DNA from 3 places in the Sphingobium sp. B2D3C genome. Region 3 is predicted to be linked to each of the others. Evidence: riboswitches for the same ligand, from Rfam matches in the RefSeq annotation. Region 3 holds a riboswitch; each other region holds the start of a gene.
What was found. A riboswitch is a leader RNA that binds a small molecule or an ion and turns the genes downstream of it on or off. The one in region 3 is predicted to bind cyclic di-GMP.
Positions count from the first base shown of each region.

Region 1 (4,205 bases), 1.8 Mb from region 3:
CTGACCACTGATGCTGACCGAGCCGCCCGCGCCCATATAAATGCTGCCATTCACAGTTTCGACCGAGCCGCCATTTGTGATGGTCAGCGACCCGGAGGAATTGGGATTGCGGCTGATCTCGATGAGGCTTGAGTTGATCCAGCTCGCGCCGCCATCAACGGTAACGCTCCCCGCGGTGCCATTCATGCCAATGGCCGCAGAGACAGAGTTGAGCTGCCCCCCCGCCTTGATATTGAGCGAAGCCAGCTCCGCGCCGCCCACGGTCACCGTGCTGGCGCTGAAACCGCCCGTGAGGTCAAAGGCGCCGCCGGTGACATCCAGCGCACCGTTGAAGAGAGCGCCATTGCCGGTGAAAGCGAGCGCACCTTCGCCCGCCTTGACGAACCTGCCCTGGCCGACCAACGTGCCGGCGAAGACGGTGTCGCTGCTCTGGTCGAGCACGAGCACGCCGCCATCGGTGGAGACAAGGCCAGCTTCTCCGACAGTGAGCGAGCCCAGGGTCGCCTGATAGGTGGAGCCCCCCACGCCCAGCACGCCCCCTTCAACGACATAGGCCTGACCCACACCGAATGCGTCGCTGCTGGCAGCGTTCAGCGTCCCTTCGCGGACCGTCCAGCCGGTCGTCCCTGTCCCCGTGAGCGTCCAGGTGCCGGTCCCTACCTTCACGAACTCATCGAAATCATAATATTGCGTGCCGACCAATCCGGCGTCGAATGACGCATTGATGGCGCCGCCCAGCGCCAGGGTATTGGTGCCGCTCGCGATATCCGCATCCGCGACGAGGCCGATGATGTTGGAGCCGGCATGCAACTCCAGCGTCACGTCGCCGGCGCCCATCAGAATGGCGTGGCCGAAGGAAGGCGAGGCCTCGATGGTACCGGCGTTGATGATCGTGGTCGCCGCGCTGTTGGTGACGATACCGGTTTCACCCAGGATCGACCCGGAATTGGTGATCTGGACCATTCCGCTGAGCGTGTCTGCATCGACAGCTGCGATCTCGCTCAGCGATTGCAGCGTGCCGGTGTTGCTGATGACCACATCGCCAAGCGGCGTGCGCGCCTGAACTGCGCTTCTGGTTCTGCCGGTGACAATGCCGCTGTTGGTGATGGTGATTTTACCAGAGCCGGGCGCATCCTCATCGAAGCCGGCGACGGCAAGAATGCCGGTGGTGCCCTCCGCAATGCCTGCGTTGGTGATGGTGATATTGCCGATCTGCGAGGCGCCCTGAATCGCCGCGCCGTTGGCCGAGATAGCCTCACCCTGCTCCTGATTGTCGATCACCACTTCGCCGTTCGGCGTCCAGCCGACCAGCGCCTGATTGTTCACCGAAGAAACGTAGGCGTTGTTCGTGATTTTAGCCAAACCGTTGTAATTGACGACGCGGATACCCGCCGCCTGGGCCTCCACCTGGCCAGTGTTCATCACGGTCACTTCGACCGGCTCGGCATCGTTGAAACCGCCGTCGGCGTAAATTCCCCGTTGGGTGAAGTCTGCAGCCCCGTTGGTTTGCTGGACCGTGATGGCCCCGCTATTGGTGATGTTCACCGATCCTGCGTTGGTGGTGGCAGAGATGCCATTGGTTTCCACGCCTGAGACCGTCAGCGCGGCGCCATTCTCGATCGCGATGTCCCCCGCGATCTGGTTGCGAACCCAAATGCCACCGCTGCCACCCACGCTGTTGACTGTGACGTCCGGGCCCAAGGTGACCGAGATGTCGTTCCGACCCTGGATATTGGAACTGACGTTTACGCCGCCATTATCAGTGGTGCTGATCGTGGAATTGGTGATGAGCAGCGTCGACGTAATGTCGCCAGAGACTGTATTGTCCCACGTATAATAGCTGACGCCATCGCCCGTGATACTCCACTCGTCCTGTGCGCCGTTCACAGTGAGGCTGGTATCGCCTCCTTCAATACGAGCCTTAACCGACGAGGGTTCGCAGAAAAACAGGGTCACATCACCCTCAGCCTGGCAAATGCCAGGCTCGGCGTGGGCGGCCGATGCGCCTGCCAACATCCCCGCAATGCCGACGCTGCTGAACAGACCGGCCTTGAGAGCCTGCCGAACGGCGCCGCGCGTTTTGATTGCCTTGCCCTGCATTACGAAATCCCCTCGTGTGGGCCCACCGCCCAGATGATGTGAAGGGCAAACCGCCATGCAGGTGCGGTTCAACGGGATTTGAGACAGGATCGAAGCGCGACGACAGGGAGCGCAGCCTGAGGTTCAAACGAACCCCATGACCTTCTCACAGCAGGTTACACACGATATCCGAAAATGCTCTATTTCATCCCCCGGTAGCCCCGCTACCCCATTGGGGCCGGAGGCTTTGCGTCCCGCCGTTACCGACAGTTTGCCCTTGTCGAAGGCGACGAACACCCTTGGGAACGCCCGTGGGGCCGAGCCGTCATCTTCAGGAGGAATATTAACGTTAGCTGAGCGGCAGCGCAACAAAAAATCCTGGCCTTGTCAAGATGATGCGCATGCAGATCGGAGCCATGCAGCTGATTTGTCGTGTGAAAATCCGCGCCGCCGGTCTGGAGCGAGGCCATACCGGCCGTGTTAAGCCGATAACCATGGTTAACAGATGCGCAAGCAAGACATCGATTGCACTGCAATCCGCTCATCTAAAATATGGTTGGGGACCACCCGCCCGCGACGTGATCGTTACAGCCGTCGCTGGTCGGGCAACCACGCCGAAAGGCGCCGAACTGCCTCTCGCACTTCGGCTTCCGTGATCGCAAAGCTCAGCCGGATGAACCGATGGCCATTGACCGGATCATGGTCGACCCCCGGTCCCGTGGCGAGGCCTGTCTCAACGAGCAACTTCTTACAGAACGCCGGGCTATCATCCGTAAAGTCGCTGACATCCGCATAGATGTAGAAGGCACCATCCGGCGGCGCGATGCGTCGCAGACCGAGGGCTGGCAAGGCCTCCAGCAGAATGTCCCGGTTACGGGCGTAAGTGGCGCGATGCGCTTCCAGCTCTGGCGTGCAGTCCAGCGCCGCCAAGGCCGCATGCTGACTGACCGACGGCGCGGTCAGGAACAGGCTGCCCATATAGGCGCGTGCTCGCTCGACCATGGGGCGCGGCACATAAAGCCAGCCGAGCCGCCAGCCGGGCATGCAGTAATATTTGGAGAAGCTGCTGACGATCATCGCATCCGGTGCGAATTCTCCCATCGAGCGGCAAGGCGCGCCGTAGCTGAGGCCATGGTAGATTTCGTCCGAGATGATCGCGATACCGCGCTCCCTGCAGAGCCGCGCAATCGCCTCCAGTTCGGCAGGTGCGATGATCGTTCCGGTGGGGTTGGCCGGGCTGGCGACGATCACACCCTGCGGTGCCGGATCCAGCGCCGCGAGCGCGCGCGCCGTCAGTTGAAAGCGCGCCTGTTCGCCGCATTCGATCTCGATCGGCGTCATGGTGAGCGCGCGCACGGTGTTGCGATAGGCGACATAGCCCGGCCGCGCCATGGCGATCCGGTCGCCCGCCTTGAAACGGTTGCTCAACGCAAGGACCAATGCCGGCGAGGCGCCGCAGGTAAGCAGGAATTGATCAGGCTCGGCTGCCATGCCGTACCGCTCCCGATAAAGCTGGACGAGCCGCGCCTGCAGCGCAGGGCTCTCCCAATAGCCCATCGGATCGATGCCGAGCGCGTCGCGCGCAGCGTCCAGCGCGGCCTGCGGTGCCCCCGTCGAGGGCTGGCCAAACTCCATATGGAGAACCGAGCGCCCCTCCGCACCCAGGTGATAGGCCAACTTGCTCAATTCTATGGCCTGAAACGGCTCGACTTCCATCAGATCTTCCATCGCTCGGTACAGCGCCGATAGCGGGCGGGCGCGCAGATGCCAACGATGCAACCCCACCCCGGCCGTCGTTCATCCTCGCGGCGCATCTGCCGTGAAATCAAAAAATTGCGCCAGCGTCGTCGGGCGCTTCGAAGAATGCTTTCGGCAGAAAGAAAACGGCAGGTCGTATTTTCGGCCTGCGCGTGACGCGCATTTTCAGGCAGTCTGTCAAATGGCAGCTCGCAGAAACCTGCATCACGGAAGCAGGGCCTCCGACCCCCTTCAGCGGGACGGCTCCCCGAAACCAGAACTCCTTACAGCCTGAGCATAAGGTTTGATCGCCAGATACATGAGCGCCGCCCCGCCGGGGGCCATTACGGCGGCGAAGAACGCCATCGAGTAGCGCAGCATGCTCTCGT
Region 1 covers NZ_JAOQOK010000001.1:723,187-727,391, reverse strand. Annotated here, with positions in the region: gene M2339_RS03355 (autotransporter domain-containing protein) at 1-2,100, opposite strand, end outside; cyclic di-GMP riboswitch class I at 2,291-2,365, opposite strand; gene M2339_RS03350 (pyridoxal phosphate-dependent aminotransferase) at 2,665-3,807, opposite strand; gene M2339_RS03345 (MFS transporter) at 4,069-4,205, opposite strand, start outside.
Region 1: another riboswitch for cyclic di-GMP. It lies ahead of M2339_RS03355 (autotransporter domain-containing protein); the one in region 3 lies ahead of M2339_RS11730 (hypothetical protein).

Region 2 (4,205 bases), 280 kb from region 3:
GACACGCGCCAGCCATGCTGATCCCTTTGTGCGGCGAGGCATTTTGTGTGGGTGAGGATCGTCGCGCCATGCTCGGCGGCACACTGCGCGTTGGCGACGACGAGGCGGCTGTCGTCGCCCCAGCAATCGGCATAGACATAGCCGCGGCCAAATCGAGATTGAATGGCGCTGCCATAGCCATCCCCGGCCAGCCTGATCGCCCGCGAGTGGGGCAGGCTGCTGCGCCCGCCCAGCCGATCATAAAGGAACAGGCCGATGCGCATCATCCACATGGGGCGCATGCCGCGATCATGGGGCAAAACGAACTCGAGCGGGCGGATGAGATGCGGCGCCGCACGCATGAGCCGTTCCCGCTCCGCCAGGGCCTTGGCGACCAGCCGGAACTCATATTGCTCGAGATAGCGCAGCCCGCCATGAATGAGCTTGGTGCTGGCGGAGGAGGTGTGCGCGGCGAGATCGTCCTGCTCGACGAGCATGACACGCGCGCCACGACCCGCCGCATCGCGCGCAATCGCAGCGCCGTTTATACCTCCCCCAACGACCAGAACATCATACGCAATATCCATGGAGCGACCTTCGCAGGGCCTGACAACGAAAGTCAATTACTTTCGTATATTTCGTATTTTGAAATGGGCAGATGGTCGGCCCCCGGCGCGAGCGAATTTCACTCGCAAGACTATATTGGCTAGCGAGTTTCCCGTTAGCTTGGCCGGACGACGGGGTCGGCGCGAGATACGGGACCTATCCGCGCACCGGAAAAGCGAAATTTCAAACGAACCCGTCGGATGTACCCGCGCGGCGTCGGCAGGCCATCAATATCGCTGGACCGAGGCACGCCGTGATGGCTATCGGCTGGGCCATGAGTGTCATCGCAACCATCATGAATTCGGCCACCGGCCAACCCGTTCAGAAAATGACCTTCGGTCGCATGCCCAAGCCCTGGGCCAGTTTTAATCTGGAAAGCGGCGAGCTGGTGACGATCGATCGCGTGCAGGTCGGCAAACCGGCGCCCGGCAAGTTCGTCGCCCCCGTCGAGGTCTGGGTGACGCCGAAAAGCTGATGTCGGCAAGCCCGGAGCGGATGAGCGACATTCTGATCGTCGGCGGCTCGCTTGCCGGCCTCATGACCGGCCTCGCACTGTCGCGGCATGGCTTCTCGATCACGCTCCTGGAGCGCTCGACCGATACCGACCGCACCGGGGCCGCGCTGCAGGTCGGCTATGGCTTGCTCGAGCAGTTGACTGGGCGTCCTCACGCTACGGGCGCGCTCGCGACGGGCGTCCAGGCATGGCAATCGGTCTATCGCGGTCTGCGCGCAGCGGCGGACGGGGCGGGCATTGTGGTCCTGCAGAACGCCTGTGTGGAAGCGACGGGAGAGGCGGAGGATCGGGCCTGGGCAAGGACCGCCGATGGTCGGCGGTTCGACGGCAAGGTGCTGGTCGGCGCGGACGGCTATCAGAGCGTCGTGCGGCGGCAGGTCAGTCCGGAGCGCCCGGATGCCGTCTTCGCGGAGTATCTGGCCTGGGTCGGCTTTGCCGAAGAGTCGGCGTTGTCTGTCCGCTATCCGCCCAATCTGGAGTTTCTCGAATCCGGGCCCTATGTGCTTCTCGGCTTTCCGCTGACAGCCGCCGATGGCAGTCCGGAGCGGGGCCACCGCCGGGTCGGCTGGGGCTGGTACGACGCCGGACATAACGCAATCCTCCGCAGCACAGGGGCGGTCGAGGGCCCGCTGGTGCGGCATTCGCTGCGCCCCAATGACATGCCGGATGCGCTGTTCGACGAGCTGGCCGCCTTGGCGCGCCGGCACTGGCCATCGCCTTGGCGCGACGCGATCCTGGAATGCATCGCCCGCAAAGCGGTGCTCGGCACACCGGTCGTGGAATATTATCCCGATCGGCTCGTCGCCGGCCGCATGTGTCTGGTTGGCGACGCTGCCCATGTCTGCACGCCGATGACGGGCAATGGCTTTGCAACCGCCGCGCAAGATGCTCTCACCCTCGCGCGCTGCCTCGACCCGGCGGCCTTGCGGACCGACCCGAATGCCGCGCTCATGCGATATGAAGCGTCTCGGCTGCCCGAGGTGCGCAGACTGGCCCGGTCCGGCCAGCAGATCAGCCAGAACTTCGTGCGCTCTGCCGGTTGAGGCGGTTGCTCTGACATAGCGGTGGGTCGGTAGCACGAAGACCTTTTCAAGCCTGCCTTTCGTTGCTCTCCGGCATTGCGCCGACATCCTGAGGCAGCGCCCCACCGCAGAAGCGCTTCGATGACGGCCGACGCTTGGCCGCGTCGCGCGCTCCACGCCCTGACAAGCGAAGCGAGGGGAGAGGAGCCCAAGCGGCGCTTTTCGCGAGGCGGGCCTTGGCATTTAGCCCGGATGTGTAATTCGTCGGGATCATAGCGACGGCAACGAAATACATCCTCATGGAATTCGGTTTGGCGCGAGCTAACCGCATCGTCGGTTCGCTTCAGTCCGCGAAGTTCTTGGCGTGTTGCTTAGGCTCTGATGATCCAAACCTCGCGTTTATTTCATTGAAAACAAACGCTCTCCTAATCGGGCTGCTCGATCGGCGGTTCAACATGGGAGTAGTCGCACAATTCTCCATCTGGTCGTTCACCACATAGGCGTTGACTGTGTAGCGTATAATAGTTAAATCAAAATTTACCTAATAGCGCCCGAGATTCTCGGTCGAAACGGCAAACCATCGGCGACGATGGGACGCAAAGCCTCCGGTCCCTCACAGGGATAGCGGGGTTACCGAAACGGAGAACTATTGTGGACCTGTCGTCCTCGCGCCTTCCAGATCCTTTCCGCCCTCATCGGGCAACGGCCCGTCTTTGGCGACGGTCAGCAAGCACCCTTACCGATCATCACGTGATCCAGTTGCTTGCGACTGGCTCGCCAGATGCACCCGCTTGTAATCCCAAGACCCGCGAAACGCTGCCGCCCGAGGGCCTCCAAGGCGGGTGGGGTCTGATATTTTCCGATTAAATTCATGTGCATATCAAGTAAAAGAAAGACATCGTCATGTTCGTGAACTTGAAGTCTATCGCGACAATTGCGCTTCTGGGTTCCATCCCGGCGGCAAGCTACGCTCAATCCTCAGCATCTGTGTCGACCACGGGTACAGCCCGGATCGTTCAGCCGATCTCGATCGCAAAAACCAGCGACCTTGCGTTCGGCACTATCGTGAAACCCTCGGTAGCAGGGACCAACACGGTCACTGTCGATGCCTCGACGGGCAATCGCAGCCTGTCTGGTTCCGGCGATGCCGTTGCCGCTGGCGGCACGACGTCACGCGCAGCCTATACGGTCTCGGGTGAAGGGGGGCAGACCTTCTCGATTTCGGTGCCCGCCAGCTTCTCCATGACCGGTACGCCCGGCGGCACGATCACCGTCACGCTGACGCCGAGTGCCGCAACAGGCACATTGTCCAGCTCCATCGGCACGGCTGGCACCGCGACCTTCGGCGTCGGCGGTAGCTTCTCCCTGCCCAATACGCAGGCCTCTGGCAATTACTCGGGCACCTTCACGGCGACCGTCGCCTACAACTGACCTGTGACAGGAGCGTCTCGTGACGGTCTCATCATCCATCCGGATGGGAGCGCGCCTGTTGCTGGCGACCGCTCCTGCGCTGGGAGCGCTGTGCCTTTGCGCGGCGCTTGCAGCCTCACAGGTGAACGCAGCGGAAGCGACCGCGAAAGGCCAGGTTTCGATCGTGGAGCCGGCTTCGATTACGCAATCGGCGAAGGACATTGTCCTGCAGCCGGTGCTGGTTCTTCAGTCGAGCCTCCGGGTCATGATCTTGTCGCCAGGGCCGCAGTCAAACGAGAGCGACCAAAACGCCGGGCTTTCCATGGCCGCTCCTATTCAAATCGCCGGGGGCAGCAACCAGACGTTTTCTCTCCTGGTCTCGCAAGCATTCGTCCAGCCAGGCGCAGGGGGTTCGCTTAGGGCACCGATTGCGACGCTGAGCGATGATAATTTCCCGTCCTTTGAAGCCGGTCCCTCGGGATTCGAGGATGTCCTCATGGGCCGGCTGAGCGGCGATGGCCTTCTGTCTGTTCCTCCATTTCTTTTGAAAGCGCTGCGCGACAGCTACGGGCCCGACGGCGGGCCTTTGCTGGTCCTGGCGCAATATGAATGAGCGAGAGACGCCGGTGATGACTCTCCCAGGCGTCGTGAAGCGTCTCACGCGATCTGCGAAC
Region 2 covers NZ_JAOQOK010000001.1:2,789,586-2,793,790, reverse strand. Annotated here, with positions in the region: gene glpD (glycerol-3-phosphate dehydrogenase) at 1-566, opposite strand, end outside; gene M2339_RS12810 (hypothetical protein) at 860-1,060, shown strand; gene M2339_RS12805 (FAD-dependent monooxygenase) at 1,081-2,142, shown strand; cyclic di-GMP riboswitch class I at 2,683-2,759, shown strand; gene M2339_RS12800 (DUF4402 domain-containing protein) at 3,025-3,552, shown strand; gene M2339_RS12795 (hypothetical protein) at 3,611-4,144, shown strand; gene M2339_RS12790 (hypothetical protein) at 4,179-4,205, shown strand, end outside.
Region 2: another riboswitch for cyclic di-GMP. It lies ahead of M2339_RS12800 (DUF4402 domain-containing protein); the one in region 3 lies ahead of M2339_RS11730 (hypothetical protein).

Region 3 (4,205 bases):
TGCACCGGCTTCGACGCTGCCGCCAACGCCTAGCGCACCGCCGACCGAGCCGACCGTGGCACCGACCGTGCCGAGCACGCCGCCATTTACGTCGCCGCCCGTGGCTGTTCCACCGCCAAGCACGCCGCCGCCTGACACGTCACCGCCCACGCCCACGGCGCCGCCGACAGACCCAACGGTCGAACTCACGGCGCCGAGCACGCCGCCCACGGCCCCCGTGCCCCCGCCGGGCAGGGACGCGCCGTTCGGCAGCACATTGGCGTTGACCAGCGCCGGATCGCCGCTCCCCAGCAGCTGATTGCCGCCGAGCGCGACATTCAGCAGATTGTCGGAAATGCCGCCGGTGGGCGCCGTAATGTTGGTCACGCGCACATCGGCGATGCCGTTCACGGTGGCCAGCGCGGTATTGCCTGCGTTCAGCACGCCGGCGGATGCGAGCGTGCCCGTCGGCTGGGTGTCACCGAGCACGCCAACGCCGATCGCGCCTGCGGTGCCATCAAGACCGTTGGTTACGGTGCGACCGCCAACGTCGATGGACACGATATCGCCGACCACGCCCTGCGCGCCCTGCAGCAGCAACGTGCGGCCTTCGCCGGCATCGACCAGCACCGTGCCGGTATCCTGCAGCACCCGCGTGATCGTGCCGGTCACGGGCTGCGTGACTGGCAAGGCAGCGGCGATGGGGGTGGTCACGCCTTGCTGGCCATCCGCGACGCCGAGCACGGCATTGCCGGCCGTCGCCAGAACCGGGGAGACCTGCGTAACGACGCCCCCAGCCAGACCGCCACCGGTGCCGCCGCCGCCATCGGCCGATCCGCCGCCCCCGGTATTTCCGCCGCCGGTGTTCCCACCGCCGGTATTTCCGCCGCCGCCCGTGTCAGTGCCGCCGCCGCCATTGTTGCTGCCGCCATCGCTGCTGCCGCCCGACCCGGGCGCTGGCGAGCCGACATTGGCGTAGCGGGAATAACCGCTGGTCTCGCAGGCGCTCAGCAGCATGGCGAGCGCGGAGCAGGCGGCTATGGCGGGCATGGCCCGGCATAGTCGTGACGTTCTGTTGGATCGGAATGTCGTCGTGGAAAGAACCTGAGCCATTGCGTCATCTCCTGTCAGGCTTGCAGCCGGGCTGGAGACGGAGCTATCCGATGGCAGGCCCACGTAGCGCGGAGCGGTGTGGAGCGATCATAGCCAGAGCGAGGCGTAGACACGCACACACAGCTCCGACCTCGGCTCCTTCGGCAACCCCGCTACCTTGAACCCAAGGCCGGAAGCTTTGCGTCACGGCGTCACCACCGCTTTGCCATTATCGGGATCGGAGTGATCCTGCGCTTGAAATGTCAAGCTCCGGAAAAGGTTCATGGAAAAGAGTCTGAACTTAACTTTTATCATGCTTGGGAGAACGTGCCGATCGAGCGGGACCGTCCTGGCTCCCTTCGTCGCACCGGACTCGACAAGCCCGTCGAGGAATTCTATACCGCCCGATATGGAACAGACCGCCATCAGGGGTCGGCCCCGCGAATTTTGCTGCGAGCAGGCGCTTGCGGCCGCGTTGCGTGTGTTCTGGACAAAGGGTTATGAGGGCGCGTCGCTCAGCGAACTGACGGACGCGATGGGGATCACCCGCCCGAGTCTCTATGCCGCGTTCGGCAACAAGGAGGCCCTGTTCCGCCAGGCGCTCGATCTCTACGAGCGGGAAAAGCTGGCCTATATCGGTCCGGCGCTGGATATGCCCACCGCGCGCGGCGTGGCGCAGCATCTGCTCGATGGCGCACTCTCCACGATTGCCGGCAATGGCCAGCCCACCGGCTGCCTCAGCGTGATCAGCGTCACCGCCTGTGGCGCGGAAGCGCAATCGATCCGTGAGGAAGTGCTCAAGCGCGGCGAGACCGTGAAGCGGGCATTGGTGGCCCGGATGCAGCGCGCCATCGACGAGGGCGAGTTTGTCGGGCCCGCCGATGCGGAAGCGATCACGAAATATCTCATCGCCGTTTTGCAGGGCATGGCGGTTTTGGCCGGCTCCGGCACCACGCGCGAGGAGCTGGAGCGCGTTGCCGAGACCACCATGGGGATGTGGCCCAGCCGCTGAAGCGCCCTCGGACCCAAGACCGATTTTGCGCGCTGCAAAATAAAATATCGGTCGGTACAAAAAACCGGGTTGACGCCTGAATATCCGATTAATATACCAGTCAGTACAGAAGGCATGGGGGTGCGTGCGGCTTGGCCGGGCGCGTTCTGCTTGCCCGACTTGATTTGACAGCAATTTCATAGGTTCTGGTTTCGGGACGGACGCGCCGGTCGCGCACCGTCTTTCCCGGATCGGTCCCTGGCATCCGCGATGCGCGCGCCCGGCAGCACTGGCTGTCCGGGGCTGCCCCGTCGTGCCTGCCGGGGAAGCAGGAGGAGACACGGTGATGGCATATCTGGATCTGAGAGATGGCGGGGCACGGGCGATGGTCCCGGGTGTCACTGCATCGGAGGCTGCAAGCCTTCAGGTGCAGGATGGCCACCTCCTTCCGGTCGAGTGGACGATTGTCCGCCTTGCGCGGGAAGACGGGTTGTCTTCGCTGCGCGAGGAGAGCCGCCTGGGCCGCCTGCTGCGCCTCGTCTTCGGCTTCCGCCGGGCCATGCCGCTGGCGAGCGCGCGCCTCGAAGCGCTGCGGCGCATCGCGGTGCTGAGCTGGCACCATGGCTACAACATCGCCCCATCCGAGCTCGGTCGCTTTTACGAGGCCGGCTATACGACCCATCAATATGAGACGCTGCTCCGCCACATCGGGGCCTTGCGTCTGTCGATCAAGCGGAGGAACCGCGCATGAACATGCTCAAGAAACTCAGCCCGGCGGAAGCCACGCCCATCGAAGGTGGCACGACGCGGCGGCGCTCGCTGACCCGTGCCGCCTGGGTGGCGCTGCCGGTGCTCGCCATTGCCGGCGGTTACGCGCTGATGCGCCCGTCGCCCCCGGCGCAGGCCGCGATGGCGGCGCCCACCGTCACCGTCTCGGCGCCGCTCGCGCGCGAGATTATGCTGTGGGACGATTATGTCGGCCGGTTCGAGCCGAGCCGCGCGGTCGAGGTGCGTCCGCGCATTTCCGGCCAGATCACGGCCGTGCATTTCACGGACGGTCAGATGGTCCGCGCCGGCCAGCCGCTCTTCACCATTGATCCGCGCCCCTTCCAGGCCGCGCTGGCCGAGGCGCGCGCTGGTGTCGCGACGGCCCAGAGCGATCTGGCGCTGGCCCGCAGCGATCTTGAGCGCGCCGAACGGCTGGTGGCGGTAGAAGCCGTTTCCAAGAGCGAAGTCGACCGTCTTCGCGCCCGCGTCTCGGCGGCATCGGCTGCGCTGGCCGGTGCGCAGGCCCGTGCCCGCAGTCGCGCGCTGGACCTTGAGTTCACCACCGTGCGCGCGCCCATTGGCGGCCGCATCTCGGATCGGCGGATCGACCCCGGCAACCTCGCCTCATCGGGAGAGGGCGCATCCGGCACGTTGCTCACCACCATCAACGCGCTCGATCCGATCTACTTCACCTTCGAGGGGTCCGAAGCGCTGTTCCTCAAGACCAAGCGTGATGCCGATGCCGACGCCACGCCGGTCGAGATCAAGCTGCAGGACGAAAATGCCTATCGCTGGAAGGGCAAGCTCGACTTTACCGATAACGGCCTTGATCCGCGCTCGGGCACCATTCGCGCCCGCGCCGTGCTGCCAAATCCCGATCTGTTCCTGACGCCGGGCATGTTCGGCAACATGCGCCTCTCCACCGGCGCGCCGACCCGCGCGCTGCTGGTGCCGGACACCGCCGTGCAGACCGATCAGGCGCGCAAGACGCTGCTCGTCGTCGGCAAGGATGGCACCGTCGCCGCCAAGCCGATCGAGCTTGGGCCGGTCGTGGATGGCCTGCGCGTCGTGCGGGCCGGGCTCGATCCGGCCGATCAGGTGGTGATCGTCGGCACCCAGCTCGCCATGCCCGGCGGCAAGGTGCAGGTCCGCAAAGGCCGCATTGTGCCCGAGACGCAGCCCGCGACGCCTGCCGCCGCGACCGCGCTGATGTCCGGCCAGGCCACGTTTACGCGCTAGATCATGATCGGCTTCGCCTGAAGCCGATCATGATCCGGTCCCTTTTGCTTTCCGCATGTCCGAGCCGTCAGGTGAAGCCGCCTGACCCGGACATGCTCTGAGCGCTGCCCCGAGGAGAGCTCCTCATGCGTCTGTC
Region 3 covers NZ_JAOQOK010000001.1:2,514,380-2,518,584, reverse strand. Annotated here, with positions in the region: gene M2339_RS11730 (hypothetical protein) at 1-1,029, opposite strand, end outside; cyclic di-GMP riboswitch class I at 1,232-1,309, opposite strand; gene M2339_RS11725 (TetR/AcrR family transcriptional regulator) at 1,481-2,083, shown strand; gene M2339_RS11720 (hypothetical protein) at 2,409-2,813, shown strand; gene M2339_RS11715 (efflux RND transporter periplasmic adaptor subunit) at 2,810-4,069, shown strand; gene M2339_RS11710 (efflux RND transporter permease subunit) at 4,195-4,205, shown strand, end outside.